DNA from 2 places in the Brevibacillus gelatini genome. Region 1 is predicted to be linked to the other one. Evidence: predicted binding sites of a transcription regulator. Region 1 holds the regulator's gene; the other holds the start of a gene.

Region 1 (8,489 bases):
GCCGGATGGCACTCCATTTGAGGGGGACCCACGCTACATTTTGAAACGCGCACTGAAAGAAGCAGAAGAATTGGGCTTCACAGCTTTTAACGTGGGACCGGAACCTGAATTCTTCCTGTTCAAACTCAACGAAAAAGGCGAACCTACGCTTGATCTGAACGACCAAGGCGGCTATTTTGACTTCGCTCCACTCGACCTCGGCGAAAACTGTCGTCGCGACATCGTATTGACGCTGGAAAAAATGGGCTTTGAAATCGAAGCCTCCCACCACGAGGTAGCGCCAGGTCAACACGAAATCGACTTCAAATACGCGAATGCACTGCAAGCCGCAGACCAGATTTTGACTTTCAAACTGGTTGTAAAAACAATCGCGCAAAAACACGGTCTGCATGCGACCTTCATGCCAAAACCGCTCTACGGTGTGGCAGGCTCCGGTATGCACGCGAACCAATCCTTGTTCCGCGGCAACCAAAATGCCTTCTACGACGAGACAGACGAAATGGGCCTGAGCCAAACAGCGAAGCATTACCTTGCAGGTATTTTGCAGCACGCTCGCGGCTTCACCGCGATCACGAACCCGCTCGTGAACTCCTACAAACGTCTGGTACCTGGCTATGAAGCTCCTTGCTACGTGGCATGGTCGGCGAAAAACCGCTCTCCATTGATCCGTATCCCTGCCTCCCGCGGTATGGGAACCCGTATCGAAGTGCGCAGCCCAGACCCAGCTACAAACCCGTATCTCGCTTTGGCTGTCATGCTGAAAGCAGGTCTGGACGGCATCAAAAACAAACTGGCTGTGCCGCCAGCGGTCGACCGCAACATCTACGTCATGACCGAAGAAGAGCGCGAAGCAAACGGCATCAGCAACCTGCCAGCTACGCTCAAAGAAGCAATCGAGTGCCTGAAAGCCGATCCGGTGATTTGCGAAGCGCTGGGTGAGCACGCGCTGATTCACTTCATCGAAGCAAAAGAAATCGAGTGGGATATGTTCCGCACTCGCGTCCACGACTGGGAGCGCGAGCAGTACATGAGCACTTACTAATAAGTGAAACCCCTTGTGCCTGTTGGTGCGAGGGGTTTTGCTTTTGTGGGTGTTTACAGCATACGAAAACGACTCCTTGTTCAAGCACGGAAAACAAGGAGCCGCGATCATTTTGTACGCTCGACTGCGTTCCTGCTGCTCATGCTCATTTAACCATGAGCGCAAGAAAATCGTGCAGTTTTTCCAGTGAGCGGATATTTTGATTACAGGTGATGCTGTCCTGACACAAATAGTTGCCTTTTTTCAAATACGTGCCGTCGTTGGAACTCCGCGCTTCCAGGACGAACATGCCGATTTCCGTAATTTTGTTGCAGATGGCACAAATCCCTTTTTGCGGCAGCGGGGTAAAAACGCCGTGAATGCCGATCAGCTTGTCGCCGTAGTTGGCGATGACATATTTTTTGTCTGACCCGCAGTCGAACCAGCTGACATACGTAGTTTCCGCATACGGAATCTCCGCCGTCGCAGGTGGCTTGAGCTTCTTGACTTTCGGGAACATTTTTTTGATGGCTTGCTCTGTCAACGCCGGGAACGGGATGATATACGGAGACAGCCGCAGCAGAAACTGTTTGGCTTCATTTTTTTCCTTGATGACAGAAAGCGACGCAAGCAGTTGCTTTTGTTCCTCTGTCAGCTCAGGGTAGAGCTGAAATACGGATTCCTGGGCGATTTCCTTGCGGGCCCGGATCACGTTTGGATCTGTGCTGCCCGCATAAGCATTCAACAGGCTCTGGACCTGTGCCTTGATAAAGTGGTAGTGATGGGGGAAAATAAAGGGTTCCATCTCGTCTGGTTCCTCCTTGCTGTGTACTCCGCTGATTGTCTGGAGTCGTAGTCTGTATCTACTACTCTAAAAGGAGCGGAGTGCGGAGGAAAGGGAGAGAACGATTGTAAAAAGAACTCGGCATATAAAAAGCACTGACCGTCTCGTGGACGCGCCAGTGCTTGTGTCTATTTCGCGTATACAATCTTTTTGATCGTTTCCGGCGAGAGAAAATACTGCGTGGCCAGCTGTTGAATGGAAACGCCTTCGCGAAAAGCGCTGCGGATGGCGTTGTTCCGTTCGTCCAGCTGTTTGCGAAAGCCAGTCCGGGTTCCCCATTTGTGATGGGACGTTTTTGGCTTTGGAATGTATAAAAGTTCTCCCTGCACGTACTTCTGGATTTCTGCGATCAAAGTTTCTGGCAGCATGCTCGCTGCGTTTACATATTTCATTTCCGCTCGCTCCTTATTTTTTTGAAGTGAAAAATAAGGGGCAAAGCCAGGAAATAAGAAATGAGATACGTAAGAGAAGGCGATGAATTGTCTAAACGACTGTCCACCTCATGCAAAGTATCGCCTTATTTCCGGGCTTTGCATGAGACGTTGCAGTATCTGGCAAACTGATTCCATTCACCAACCATACACCCCCTCGCTGGCGTTTGCTCTTATGCGGGCAACCAATTGCCCGCGCAGTCGTTTCCATTATAAATCATCCGTCTGCGATTTGCATCGCGTCTTTGGGGGATGAGTTCGTCAGTTTTTGCAGGACGCTCCGTGCTGTCCGATGCGACAGGTGGCCTTTATCTCCTTACCAGAGCGTGAAGCTGTTCGTCCGTCCACTTCTCCAATTCCAACAGCGCCTGGTATGGATCGTCTCCCGGGATGTGAAAATAAGAGGCGAAAGCTGGTTCCGTTTTCAAGCCGTTTTGCTTGAGCTGCCGTATGTCATGGAGGACGTTAGGGCCGCCGAGCAAAAGCAAACGGTGTTCGACGACCATATGCCGATACGCATTTTGCATTGTGACCGGACGAGGTTGGGCAAACAGCTCAAACCAGAAGCCGCAGGCAAAAAACGAAATCAGGCAGGTAGGCACGCCCTGCACGAGCAGACGAGCTTCCTTGTAGCCTTCATACGCCGCATATGAAGCGCGAACGATGGCAGCAAATCGGTCGAGATCGTAGCTTTCGCAAATGATGTCCAGGTCGCTGTCGGCGATGTCGATGTCAAGAGGGATCGTGCCCGCAAGCACAGGATCAAATTCTTTCAGTCGCTGCATGATGGCGGATTGCTCGATCGCCTGTTTCGCGGCTTTTTGCTTGCTTGTCCCATTTTGCAGGTAAGAGAGGTCGCGCCAGTTCCGCTTCATGAAAAACCTCCGTTTTGCTATCTTTTGTGCTGGTGCTCCTCCCAAACGATTTCACAGCTTCCTGAGAGAAGAGTGCAACTTGAATCGGCTGTTTCTCGTATACCTATGTGAGAGGAGTGCTTCACAGATGGATATTGTACTTTGGATATTGGTGTTGTTGCTTTTTGCACTGAGTATCGCCGGCATCTTTTTGCCAGTATTGCCCGATACGATTTTACTGTGGGCAGGCTTTTTGCTCTATCACTTTTTCATCGCCGATCCGGGAGCGGGGTTGCCAGCGTCTTTCTGGTGGGGGATGGTCGTGCTCAGTATTTTGCTGTACGGGGCGGATCTGTTGACCAACATGTTCTTCGTGAAAAAATACGGCGGTTCCAAATGGTCTTCGGTGGCTGCGGCCGTAGGGATTTTTCTCGGAATCTTCGTGTTCCCGCCTCTCGGGATGCTGATATTGCCGTTTGTGCTTGTGGTGCTGGTGGAGCTGCTCGTGCAAAAGCAACCGATGGAAAAAGCGCTCAAAGCGGGCTTCGGCTCGCTGGTCGGCTTTCTGGGCAGCGCGGTAGTAAAAGTGGTGTTGCAGGTGGGTATGATCGTCTGGTTTTTTCTTGCCAGGTAGAATAGAGACGAAAAAGGACAGCGGGGGCTGTCCTTTTTTCATGCGCATATGCGGAAACCATTAGTGGATGAGGCGATAGACGCCAATGACTTTTCCGAGAATGGTGACGTTGTCCAAAATGATCGGCTCCATCGTTGCATTTTCCGGCTGGAGACGGAAGTGGTCTTTCTCCTTGAAAAAGCGTTTTACTGTCGCTTCGTCTTCATCGGTCATGGCGACGACGATATCCCCGTTGTTGGCGACGTTCTGCTGGCGCACGATCACGTAGTCGCCGTCCAGGATGCCGGCCTCGATCATGCTGTTCCCGGAAATACGCAGCATGTACACCTTGTCAGAAGTCACGATATTTTCTGGAAGCGGGAAATACTCTTCCACATCCTCAATCGCGGTGATCGGTTGTCCCGCAGTTACTTTACCGATGACAGGGACGCGGACGACAGCGTCTTCGAAGTTGTCCTGGAAGCGGTCTTCCTCAGAAAGTAGTTCAATGGCGCGGGGTTTGGTAGGGTCGCGGCGGATCAGCCCTTTCTTTTCGAGGCGCGCCAGATGGCCGTGCACGGTAGAGCTGGAGGCAAGTCCGACAGCTTCGCCGATCTCGCGGACGGATGGCGGGTAGCCTTTTTCCCGAACTTCCTTGCGAATGAATTCAATAATGGCTTGTTGCCTGCTGGATAGTTTTGACATAGAGAGACACCCCTGATTTCTCGAACAAGTTTTCCAATATTATACCATGGGATCTTGCGTTCGACAAACATAAGTTCGATCCGGAGGCGAACAGGATTTTTTGACCGGGTAAATGGATTCGATTTGCGCCCTTCCCGGAATCAGCCTTTAAGTCGATAGGGGATGGGTTGACAGGGGATGAGGGCTAATGCATGCAGGTCAAAGCAGCAGAGCCGGGCAATAGGCAGCGGCGCCGCCGGCTTTCTCCCGAACTGAAACGGATGCGTAGAGCAGCCGCACACATTTTTGCAGGAGTGTCTGTTTTTTTCTTGACATGAACATATGTTCTCATTTAAGATGGGGTTACGAAAACATAGAACGTATGTTTGCAGGGGGTTATTACGATGAAAGTCATGTCTAGCCATAACCGTTTTGAGAAAAAGCAGCCTCGCCGCGTCCGTCTTGGCATCACGAGGGGACAAGCTATTTTGTTTTTGATTGCGTCCTCTCTCTTTTTTTACCTGTTGACCGAACTGGTGTTTGCCTCTGCGTCCCAAGCAGAGCCGCCAGCGCCAAAAGGAAAAGAAGTGACCGTTCGTTCCGGCGACAGTCTCTGGACGATCGCTGTGCGTCATCAACCGTCGGAACAGGTGGATGTGCGTGATCTGGTTCAGGACATCAAAATCGCGAACGACCTCGACAGCAATCTGATCTATCCGGGGCAGACCTTGTTCATCCCGGAAGCGGACTGATTCGGCACTTGTCTGTCGGCAGCTATCTTGCCAGTTCCGACTGATATGATATAATAAAGCGGCATTACTACTGAGTGGGAGGAACCGGAAAGTGGTATCTGACGCGGAAATTAAAAGAATCAATGAACTGGCCAAAAAATCGCGCGAAGTGGGCTTGACCGACGAGGAAAAGCAAGAGCAAAAAGCGCTGCGCCAAAAGTACATCGATGCGGTTAAAATGTCGCTTCGAGCGAATCTGGATTCCATCCGCTATGTGGAAGATCTTGAGGATCATCGTCCAAAACACTAAACTTGTTTGTGCTGATACGGCAGACATCCTTGCTTGACGCTCGGGTGTCTTTTTGTTCCTTATGGCAGTCTGCCTGTTTGGCGAGCGAGGAGGGGAAACTGTTGGCTTGGGTGGCTGTAGCAGTTGGAGGAGCAGTCGGTTCGTTGCTTCGTTATGGGCTGGCGCAGGTGGCAAATCTGCCAGGCTGGCCTGTCGGCACATGGCTGGCGAATGTCATCGGTTCGTTTGCAATCGGCGTTTTGTTTGTGATAGGCAAGGAGCGGGGAGGATTCTCGCCTGAACTGTATCTGTTGTTTACCACGGGAATGCTGGGTGGATTCACGACGTTTTCCACGTTCTCGCTGGAAGTGGTTTCCTTCTGGGGAGAGGGGCAATGGCTGCGCGGTCTCGCTTACGCCCTGCTCAGTATTGGGATAGGTCTTTTCTCTTGCGCGGCGGGAATCTGGCTCGCCAGACAAATGCAATAACAACAGGATAAATGACGAGAGGGGGGATGGGTGTGAGTACCCAGCACCGCGATTACGAGGCAGAACAGAACAAGCTGAACGAGACGATTGCATTGATCGATGAGGAGATCGTGCGACTGCGCGAAGAGATTCGGGATGCGACCGATGATTACGTGAAACAGGTCGTAAACGCAAGCAAGGCAAAAGATTTGCGCTACCTGCAAGATCACGGACGGGCCAAGCCGTACTTTGGCAGGGTCGATTTTCTCAAGGACGAGGTGTACGAGCTGGATCAGGTGTACATCGGAAAAAGAGGGATTGTACGCAGCGATACGTTCGATTCCGTCGTCGTGGATTGGCGGGCGCCCATTGCCAGTCTCTATTATTCCGGAGAGAGCAAGGATGCGTTTTACCGGATGGGTCGCGAAATCGTGCGCGGCGAGGTGAGATTAAAGCGCAACTTTGCGATTGAGGACGGGAAAATCGTCGGGATCTACGATGGCGCTGTAAAAGAGACGATCAACCGCGAGATGGGACACCCGGATGAGTTTTTGCAGGAAGGCTTTATCGACGAGTTCTTGAACGCCAATCTGAATATGACGAATGACAGCCGCTTGAAAGATATTGTCGCGACGATTCAGTCAGAGCAAAATGACATTATCCGCGCGGAAAAAGATCGGCCGACCGTCGTACAAGGGGTTGCGGGGAGCGGAAAGACGACAATCGCGCTGCATCGGCTGTCGTACCTGATCTACAACTACCAGGATACGATGATGTCGAAAAAATTTATGGTGTTTGCTCCGAACCGGATGTTTCTGACGTACATATCAGAGGTGCTTCCCGAGCTTGGCGTCGACGATGTGCAGCAATCGACGTTCGTAGACTGGGCGGCGCGTCTTGTAAAGCCGCTCATGCCCAAAGGCTGGCGGATCGTGAGTCCGGACAAACCGCTGCAACTGTTTTTTGAGGAAGGACAGGACGAGCGGGAGCGGGAAATCACCCGGCATCGGCTGCGCTTCAAAGGCTCGCTTGCGTGTCGGGAAGCCATGGAACAGTATATACGCTACGTGATCGAGACGCGGATTCCGTTCAAGAAACTGCGCTTTCTATACAGCAAGACGAAACAGGTCTTCTCCATTCCGGTTGAGACGATTCGCCAGTTATTTCTGGAACAGTTCGGCGCCCTGCCGTATCATCGTCGTGTCGATGCGTTGCGCAAGCATTTGAAGCAGGAGATGAACAAGCAGCTATACTCCCATTTGCGCGAACGAAAAGTCGACCTCGACAAGCAAGGGTTGGCGAAGTTTGAGAAAATGCTGGAGCAAATTTTGGATACGTATCTCGGCACCTTTCCGCGACTGGACATTTTCGAGTCGTACCGCGAACTGATTGCGGATGAAAAACTGTTGCGCAAGCTCGCCCCAGCGGACATTCCAGACGAGGTGATCCGCGACGTGAGCGAGTCATCGGCGGCATTGTTTGCGCAGGAGCGGCTGGAAGCGGAGGATATTGCGCCGCTCTTGTATTTGCAGCATATGATCGAAGGAATGAACAAGGCCGAGCACTTTGACCATACTGTCGTGGATGAAGCGCAAGATTTGAGCGCACTGGAGATTGCCGTGATTGCGCTCGCGACGAAACGCCATTCGCTGACGATTGTCGGCGATATTGCCCAAGGCATCCACAGCTACCGCGGCATTCACGCCTGGGAGGAACTGACAGAAGGCATTTTTCAGCAGATTCGTCCCGCCTATTATACGCTGGCGCAAAGCTATCGTTCGACGGTTGAAATCATGCTGTGCGCCAACGAAGTGCTGCGTCAGATTGAACTGCCGGAAACGGTCTTGGCAAAACCAGTCCTGCGCCATGGGGAAAAGCCGATCATGGTCGAGGCCGATTCGCCTGCGAAGCTATGGGAGGATGTCAGCCTGCGGGTTGCCGCTTTGCAAAAAGAAGGCATGCAAACGATTGCAATCGTCACCAAGACGATTCAGGCGAGCAAAAAGGCGCATAAAGCACTTGTGAGGAGGATGCCCGAGTTGACACTGCTCGGCAGCAAAGACAGCCAGTTCCCAGGTGGCGTAATCGTCATGCCTGCCTATTTGACGAAGGGCTTGCAGTTTGATGCGGTCATTTTGGTCGATGTGGATGCGTACGAAAAAAACGAATGGGACGCGAAGCTGCTCTATGTGGCTATGACCCGGCCTGTGCACCGCCTCGTGATGGCGCGGGTGTCCGGCAAGCAGGCACCGCTGTTGGCTGCACTTTCACCGGAACGATACACCCAGCTTGAAGCTGGCAAATAGCAAAATCCCCTCTGGCTGATCGGGCAGCAGAGGGGATTTTTGTACGATTCACCAGACGATTAATGGTCGCCTGTGTTTCCTTTGGACGGGTTGGTAATCACAAAGCCTTCTTGCGGCAGGTACAGGTAATCGATGATGACGCCATCCAGCAATGGCTCGTCTTTTTTCACGACGACATCAATTCCCTTGTCAGTGGAGACGACTTCATCCTCTTCAGTCGGTTTGTCCAGTGCCAGGCCGTAGTGCGCA
Region 2 (8,489 bases), 940 kb from region 1:
TTCCAGCGCTTCCTTGATCTGGTTAATCATATTTTCGTTAACGCCGCCTTTTCCTACCTGGAAAATCGGCGTGAGATGATGGGCTTCTGCGCGCAAAAAGCGCTTTTGCTTGCCGGTCAACATCGGCATGCCTCCTTTTCATTCCTCAATCATGATCGATCAGACTGTTTTTGTCAGTTGCTGCAAGACGACCTCGCGCATGACTTCCGTCGGCGCAGCGATTCCCGTCCACAGCTCAAAAGCTAGAGCGCCCTGGTTTACAAACATGCCGACGCCGGAGTGAACAGTCGCTCCGATTGCCTTCGCTTCCCGGAGCAGTCTCGTCTCCAGCGGGTTGTAAATCAGGTCGCTGACAACCAGTCCGGAGTGTAGCCAGTCGGCTGGCACCGGGGTGTCCTGCACGTTTGGCAGCATCCCGATGGAAGTCGTATTAATCAAAAGCGAAGAGTCTGCAATTGCGTCTTTTTCTTCGCCCTGCTCGACGATTCGCGTCGGAACGATTGTGCCTACATGCTCGGCGAGCACGGCGGCCCTTTCCCGCGAACGATTGATGATGCGGATTTCCTTCACGCCTTTTTCGGCGAGTGTAAACGCAACGGCACGGGCAGCACCGCCCGCGCCCATCATGGTGACAGTTTGCTTGTCCAGCACGATTCCCGTCTCTTCCACAAGGGAGCGGACGTAGCCCATGCCATCTGTATTGTAACCGATCAGCCTGCCATCTTTGCTCACCACGGTATTGACGGCGCCGATTCGCTTCGCCAGCGGATCAATCTCATCAAGCATCGGCATGATTGCGACCTTGTGCGGGATCGTCACGTTAATCCCGCGAAGCCCCAATGCGCGAATCCCCGCTACCGCGTCCTCCAGCGCTTCCGGTTCGACGTCGAAAGCCGAGTAGGCAAAATCGAGCCCGGTCTCGGCAAAAGCGGCATTGTGCATCATCGGAGACTGAGAATGGGATACCGGATGTCCAAACAGGCCGACCAACTGTGTTTTGCTTGTAATCATGGAGCTTTTCCTCCCCCGTAGGTTCTCTCTACAGCATATGGCGCAAAACAAAGGACGCCATCATGCACGTCGCCCGCAAAAGGCTAGATCAGTCCTCTGCGCATGCCTACGCTTACCCCTTTTGGCGCGTGAACGACGACGTTCGCTTCGTACTTGCCTTGAAGTGTCACCCAGCCCAAGCCTGAAATGACAATATCCGTAGAGAATTGCGACTGCTTGACCTTGAACGAATGCTTCACAAACGGCGGCAATGCTTTTGCCGCTTCCTCCCCGGTAGGTGGCACGAGCAGTGTGCCGTGATGCTTTTGCTGCACCTCGTCCGCCTTTTCCAGCTTCGTGCGATGGATGTACAGGTCGTTGTCGACGTAGATGACGAACGGCTGCTTCGGCCCGCGCACAAAATCGATGCGGGCAAGTCCGCCCAAAAACAGCGATTGTCCGTCCTCAAGCTGATACACCTTGGAGTTGATCCGGCTCTTCGGAGTAATTTTCCGCAGATCGGCCGGAGAGATCATATGCCCGATCTGATCGCGGTTAATAATGCCAGGCGTATCATAAATGGAGCGTCCGTCTTCCAGCGGAATTTCAATTTTGTCGAGTGTCGTGCCAGGGAACGGCGAGGTCGTAATCATCAGCTCTGCCGCTCCGTAGTCGTGCAGGATGCGGTTAATCATCGTCGATTTGCCGACGTTGGTCACGCCGACAATGTACACATCGCGTCCTTTGCGCAGTTCTCCGATCCGTTTGAGCAGTTCATCGATATGCTGCCCTTTTTGCGCGCTGATGAGCACGATGTCTTGCGGACGCAGACCGCGCTCCTTCGCTTCGTGCTGCATCCAGTTGCGTACACGGTTCAGGTTGATGTTTCGCGGCAAAAGGTCCACCTTGTTGCCGACGAGCAAGATCGGGTTGTTGCCGACAAAACGCGGCAAGCCTCTGAGCCAGGAGCCCTGGAAGTCGAAAATATCGACGACCATGACGACCAGGGACTCTGTCGAGCCGATGCCGTCCAAAATTTTCAGGAAGTCGTCGTCGCCCATTGCCACGGGTGCGACTTCATTGTAATGCTTGATGCGATAGCAGCGCTGGCAGATCACCACTTTGCGGCCCAGCGCCGATTCAGGCGCATAACCGGGCTTTTTCGCATCCTCGGTTTGAATCGCGATGCCACAGCCGGCACAAGTGCCGATTGTTTGTTCCGTCATGCTTTTCTCTTCCACGAAACCATTCCTTTCCTTTCCATCCAGCTCAAAGCGACGCGCTCCATCTGACGGTTAAAGCGCGTCCAGAAACCGTCCGTCTGGGCCACCGGTACGACCAAAATCGTGTGAAACCCCAGCCGATTTCCTCCCAGCACATCGGTAAACAATTGATCGCCGATGACGACTGTTTCCTCAATCGTCACGTTCATTTGCCGAACCGCTTGCAAAAAAGCGCGGTTTGCAGGCTTTCTCGCCGCACAAATAAAGCCGAGATCAAGCGGCGCGCAGAAGCGCTGGACGCGCTCCCTGTTGTTGTTGGATACGACCGTGACCTTCATCCCTGCGTCGTGCAGGCGAGCCAGCCAGCTGATTACTTCCGGAGTAGCCTCTGGCCTGTCCCATTCCACGAGCGTATTGTCCAAATCGGTAATCACGGCGCGAATTTTATTTCGTTTCAATTGATCTATATCAATATGATGGATCGACTCTACGAACTGACTGGGCATCAGCTTGCTTAAAAACACGGGGCACCTCCAAATGATGTGCAGCCATCAACCGCGATTTCGGCACTTACTATACCATAATCGACCACTCCGTTGCAAAAGAAAAACAGAAGCTGCCGCTTGCCTTGGACATCGGCTTTATGCCATAATGGTAACACCAAGAAAACTACTTTTGTTTATTTAGTTTTTTTAGTGGTCAGGCAAGGGGGCAATTGTGATGAAAGACCGGATTATAAGAGGGTTTATCGAGGAGATCAGAGACAAAGGCATGAAGTTTTCCATGGACGACCTGGCTCGCCGACTCGGCATCAGCAAGCGGACACTGTATGAACACTTTTCCTCGAAGGTGGAGATTCTCGAAACCATCATCTCCCAAACGTTTGCCGAGGCCGACGAAAAAACAAAGCAAATTGTCGAAGACGACAGTCTTTCCCTCCTCGAAAAAATCAAGGGCGTCATGATGATTTTGCCAACACACTACGAATTTTACGACCTGCGCATTCTCGAACAGATGAAGCGCTACTACCCGGAGCAGTGGGCACTCGTCAACTCCGCGCTCTCGGATGACTGGCTGACGCTACGGGGACTGATCGAGCAAGGCATCAAGGAAGGGCTGATCGTCAACATGAATGTCACTTTGATGATGAAGCTGATTGTAGACGCGGTCAACTCGACACTCGACCAGCGCTTCTACATGCAAAACCAGATTACGGTATCGGAAGCTTTGGCGGCAATTGTAGACGTGCTTCTGTACGGTCTTGTACCAGTGGATAAAAGGTGACACCTTTTATTCCCTTTTTTTGCAAAAACCAATAAAACAAAAATAGTTTTTTAAGTTGAAAATGGAATGAGGTGTAGAAGATGTCCTTTTTCACGCAAATGACAAAGCCGCAACGGATCGGCTTGCTTTTTGTGATCCTGATCTTGTTTATCGACATGCTGCTTTACAGCCTGTTGATCCCGATTGTTCCTTATTTTTCCGAGACGCTGCAGCCTTCCTCGACGATGATGGGCGTTCTGTTCAGCAGCTATGCGGTTGCGATGCTGCTCGCCACGCCGATTTTCGGGCCGATCTCTGACCGCTTGGGCAGACGGACGGTACTGCTCGTCGGCTTGGTCGGACTTGCGGCTTCGACCCTGCTGTTCGCTTTTTCCGAAACGATGGCCTTGTTGATTACAGCCCGCTTCGTGCAAGGGATTGCCGCGGCTGCAACCTGGCCGACAGCTCTCGCTCTGCTGGCCGACCTGTTCCCGCCGAAAATGCGCGGAGCAGTCATGGGCACCGCGCTGACCGCTATCTCTACAGGCACCTTGCTCGGCGCGCCAATTGGCGGCTGGCTGTTTGAAATCAGCGATCACCGGACACCATTTCTTGCCGCTACTGCCTTTACGGTCCTCAACATCGTCCTGGTGTATTTGTTCCTCAAGGAAGAGGGAGCGCGCACAGCGAGCGAAAAGCTGTTAGTCGGTAATTTTTTGCGCAACCCGCAAGTCGTGTTCATCGCCGGAATTGTTCTGCTCGCGGAAGTGTCGCTCTGCCTGCTGGAGCCGACACTGCCAGTCTTCCTGACGCAAAAGCTCAGCATTACGCCGACCGTGATCGGACTATTGTTCGGGGCGATGACGCTCGCGTACGGCTTGATAGCCCCCGTGGCAGGCTCGCTGTCTGGCCGGTTTCACCCGTACAAACTGATGTTTGGCGGGATCTTCTCACTCGCTGTCTTCATGCCTTTCCTGGTCTGGGCCGACTCGCTGTGGCAAGCCGGAATCGCGATGGCACTCGTCGGTGCAAGCATCGGCTTCACACTGTCCCCTACCCTCCCGACACTCGGGGGAATCATCGACCAGGGAGGAAGCGGTGCTTATGGAACAGCTTACTCTCTGTTCAACATGTTCCACGGAATTGGCATGGTCGCAGGGCCGCTGGCTGGCGGAATTTTGACGGATCTCTTGCCTGTGTCCTCGGCCATCCTTGTTGTCTCGGCAGCCGTGCTCGGCTTCGGCACCCTGCTGTTCATCCAGTTGAAAGCGAGCAAGACCGCGCAATATTCCACACAAAAAAGCAAGATGCACACTTTTTGAGCCTAACCAACACCCCCCGCCTGCCACAGCTTCGTGTGACAGCGGGGGGTTGCCATTTTTTATTCCCTTCTGTTTTGCTGCTGCCTCGTCTCCATCAGCCGTCTGACCCGCTCTGTCGGGGTCCAGCATTGGAAGCGATAGTCTGGCCGCGTCTCGTAGGTGAGGCGCGAACAGCGATAGGTTACGCCACCAGACGTTTTTTCCACGCGAAAATGAATGCACGTCGCACAGCAGTGAAACGCATTGTCTGCTTCCATCCCTGTCCCCTACCTCCCAAGCTTCCACGGAAACATCGAAAGCTGTTCGTAGCGCTCTTTTTGCGGTTCGACAAAATTGGAAAAACCAACGCCTACCAGCCTGACACCCGGCGAGTAATCAAACGCATCGAGCAAATCGTCCAGCAGCTCCTGCCAGTTGGCTCCGGGAACGGCCTTGCGCTGCTTCGTTCTTTGCGTAAAATCGGTGTACTTGATCTTGAGTGTGATCGTTTGCGGCTCGACCCCTTCCTCGCGAACGTCTTCCTCGACCTCGCGCAACAGCGAAAGGGCAATCGGCGCGATGGAGTCGCGGTCGTACAAATCAAAGGACAGCGTCGTCTCGCGGCTCGTCGATTTCGGCGCGCGGTCCGTCACGATCTCCCGGCTGTCTTCCCCTCTGGCCCGGTCGTACAGGGAACGGCCAAACTTGCCGAATAGCTGTACAACCTCATCCAGCGAAAGCTGCCAAAAGTCCTCCACCGTCTTGATGCCTTTTCTTTCGAGCAGCTCCTGCGACTTTTTGCCGACACCGTGTAGCGTCCCGATCGGCAGCGGGCGCAGTACGTCCAATGCCTGCTCGGGCCGGATGATGACAAAGGCGTCCGGCTTTTTCAAATCGCTGGCGATCTTGGCGAGCGACATATTATAGGAAAGCCCGATGCTGCACGTAAGTCCCGTCTCCTGTTTGATCCGTCTCTTCAGCTCGCGGGCAACCGGCACGGCATTTTCGTAGTCGGATACATCCAGGTACGCCTCGTCGAGACCGACTGTTTGGTAGCGTGGTGTATAGGAAGCAAAAATTTCTCTGACTTCTGCGGATTTTTCGGCATAGCGGCTGTAGCGGACGGGAAGGTACACTCCATGCGGACATTTTTTCCGCGCCAGTGCAATAGGCATGGCAGAGCGCACCCCGTATTTGCGCGCCTCGTAGCTGCACGTCGAGACGACTCCGCGGTTGGCAGTGCCGCCGACAATCACGGGCTTTCCGCGCAGTTCGGGCCGATCCAGTTGCTCTACACTGGCGAAAAAAGCGTCGATATCCAGATGAAGTATTTTTTTCATGACAGACAACCACCAAACATACATTCTCATTTCTATTATCGCTGTTTTGCCCGGTCGGCGCAAGCGGTGGACGCACCCAGCGGCGCTTTGTGTTTACTGCCCGGTTTGGCGAGCTTACATGGCTTTTTGGGGGGGCGTACGTACAGAAAAAACCGCCCTGCTGGCCGCAGGACGGCTGTCTTTTTTTTATGCGCTTGTGCTTTTTTTCTATTACGATGCTTGCAGCTTCTGCTGCTTTACCCGGGCAATAAATGCCTGGGCGATGTTAAACATCTGGCTGTCGTGCGACCACATCCGCTCCGGATGCCACTGCACGCCGACAGCAAGCCCGTCGAGACTCTCGATTGCCTCGATCACTCCGTCAGCCGCGCATCCTGTCATCTGAAAACCTGGCGCCACGTCTTTGACGGCCTGGTGGTGAGAACTGTTCACCAGCACCTCGTGCTGCCCGAGCGCGTCCGCCAGAAAGCCGGGCTGGAGCGTGACTTTGTGCACGCCGTATTGGCGGGAGCCTTTTTGCGCGTGCTGGAAGGCTCCCGGAACCTGGCTGGGAATATCCTGAATGAGCGTGCCGCCACACGCTACATTCAAAATCTGCATTCCCCGGCATATGCCGAGAATCGGCTTTTTCAGCTCCAGCGCCAGCTTGATTACGGCCAGCTCGGCCAGATCCCGTTCGTACTCAATGTTCCCCAATCCTTGCAGCGGCTCTTCCCCGTACAAATGCGGGGCTGGATCGTCGCCGCCAGTCAGGATCAGTCCGTCCAGCGATTCGATCATTTCGCGAAACGGCGCTTCCTGCACGGTCAACAGCGGCAGGATGAGCGGAATGCCGCCAGCGCGGGCCACTCCGTCCACATAGCCGGACCCGACATAGAAAAACTGGTCCAGATGATTATTCGGGAAATGCATTTTTGTACACGCGACACCAATAATCGGACGCACGCCAAGTCACTCCCTTCCGGCTTTCTCGTCACTTCACTTGACATTTGACGCGTATTTGAAGTCGATGAACCCAAGTGCGTCCACGACGACGTCTTTTACGCTGTCCTGCTTCACCCAGGCATACGTGAAGTAGTAGATCGGCAGCGCAGGCATTTCATCCATGACGATCGCGTCTGCTTTTTTCAAAATTTCCTTGCGTTTTGCCGGGTCGCCTTCTTTGGCAGACTGCGCGAGCAAGTCGAGGAATTCTTTGTTTTCCCACTTCGACGTGTTCAAACCGCCCTTGAACACCTCGAGGAAGTTGATCGGATCGTTGAAGTCGCCAATCCAGCTCGCGCGGCCAATGGTGAAGTTGCCTTCCTTCATTTGCTCGCGGTGCACCTTGTTTTCCTTGTTCACCAGCTTGACTTCGATGCCGAACGCTTTGCGCCATTGGTCCTGAATGACCGTCGCAATGCGCTGGTTCACTTCTGTCGTATTGTAGGAAATGGTCAGCTCAGGCAGCTCGGTCAGGCCCGCTTCCTTCATGCCTTCTGCCAGAAGCTTTCTCGCTGTCTCCACGTCGCCGTCCTTGATGTAGCCGTCCGGGTTGAGCGCCATGGTCGGCGGGAGGATGCCGGTCGCTGGCGTGCTCTTGAATGGCACGACGCTTTCGGCAATCTCCTTGCGGTTGACCGCTGTGGCAAACGCCTGGCGAATTTTTTTGTTGTCAAACGGCTTTTGCGTCGTATTGAAGATGTACCAGTACGTGCCTGCTGTCGCTTGCGTCTGCATTTTCCCGGAATCTTTCAAGGCATCGAGGGCATCCAGCGGCAAATCGCCCAGAGGAGAGCCCGCCCAGTCCAGATCGCCTTTTTCAAACATGGACAGCTCGGTGTTCGGGTCTTCGATCATGTTGATGGTCAGTGTAGACAGATGAACAGCGTCTTTATCCCAGTAGGTGTCGTTCTTCGCAAATTCGATCACCGATTTGTGTTCCCATTTTTTCAGGACGAACGGGCCGTTGCCGATGTACGTCTCCGGTTTGGCAGCCCAGTCCTTGTTACCCTCCACCACTTTTTTGTTGACCGGGAAATAGGTGACGGATGCCACAAGTTCCGGGAAGAAGGGCGCCGGATTTTCCAGCGTTACGACCAATGTCTTGTCATCAGTCGCCTTGACGCCGACATCCTCTGCCTTCGCCTTCCTGGCGTTGAACGCTTCCCCGTTTTTGAGATAGTACAGCTGGTACGCATAGCCAGATGCTGTCTCAGGGTCGAGCACCCTTTTCCAGGCGTATTCAAAGTCATGGGCGGTCACCGGATCGCCGTTCGACCATTTGGTATCGCGCAGATGGAACGTGTACGTCAGGCCATCGGCGGATACTTCGTACTTTTCGGCGACTGCCTCCTTCAGCTCGCCCTTCTCATTCAGGCGCAAAAGACCAT

Evidence for each region. The regulator LexA, encoded in region 1, represses DNA repair genes until DNA is damaged. The targets are predictions, from matches to a motif close to CGAACATATGTTCG.
Region 2: a site for LexA is predicted at 6,131-6,144, ahead of AAFJ72_RS08035 (DNA polymerase IV). Genes of this name have one in related genera too.

What each region holds. Positions count from the first base shown of each region.
Region 1 is NZ_CP154342.1:2,562,925-2,571,413, reverse strand. Features, by position in the region: gene glnA (type I glutamate--ammonia ligase) at 1-1,042, shown strand, start outside; gene AAFJ72_RS12280 (FusB/FusC family EF-G-binding protein) at 1,188-1,826, opposite strand; gene AAFJ72_RS12275 (CD3324 family protein) at 1,994-2,257, opposite strand; gene AAFJ72_RS12270 (DUF4269 domain-containing protein) at 2,605-3,171, opposite strand; gene AAFJ72_RS12265 (DUF456 domain-containing protein) at 3,299-3,784, shown strand; gene lexA (transcriptional repressor LexA) at 3,845-4,468, opposite strand; gene AAFJ72_RS12255 (LysM peptidoglycan-binding domain-containing protein) at 4,852-5,199, shown strand; gene AAFJ72_RS12250 (DUF896 domain-containing protein) at 5,291-5,488, shown strand; gene crcB (fluoride efflux transporter CrcB) at 5,599-5,955, shown strand; gene AAFJ72_RS12240 (HelD family protein) at 5,988-8,240, shown strand; gene AAFJ72_RS12235 (HesB/IscA family protein) at 8,300-8,489, opposite strand, start outside.
Region 2 is NZ_CP154342.1:1,621,722-1,630,210, reverse strand. Features, by position in the region: gene yhbY (ribosome assembly RNA-binding protein YhbY) at 1-123, opposite strand, end outside; gene AAFJ72_RS08065 (shikimate dehydrogenase) at 160-1,011, opposite strand; gene yqeH (ribosome biogenesis GTPase YqeH) at 1,095-2,216, opposite strand; gene AAFJ72_RS08055 (YqeG family HAD IIIA-type phosphatase) at 2,213-2,737, opposite strand; gene AAFJ72_RS08050 (TetR/AcrR family transcriptional regulator) at 2,934-3,497, shown strand; gene AAFJ72_RS08045 (MFS transporter) at 3,578-4,798, shown strand; gene AAFJ72_RS08040 (hypothetical protein) at 4,858-5,055, opposite strand; gene AAFJ72_RS08035 (DNA polymerase IV) at 5,065-6,117, opposite strand; gene AAFJ72_RS08030 (gamma-glutamyl-gamma-aminobutyrate hydrolase family protein) at 6,328-7,062, opposite strand; gene AAFJ72_RS08025 (peptide ABC transporter substrate-binding protein) at 7,096-8,489, opposite strand, start outside.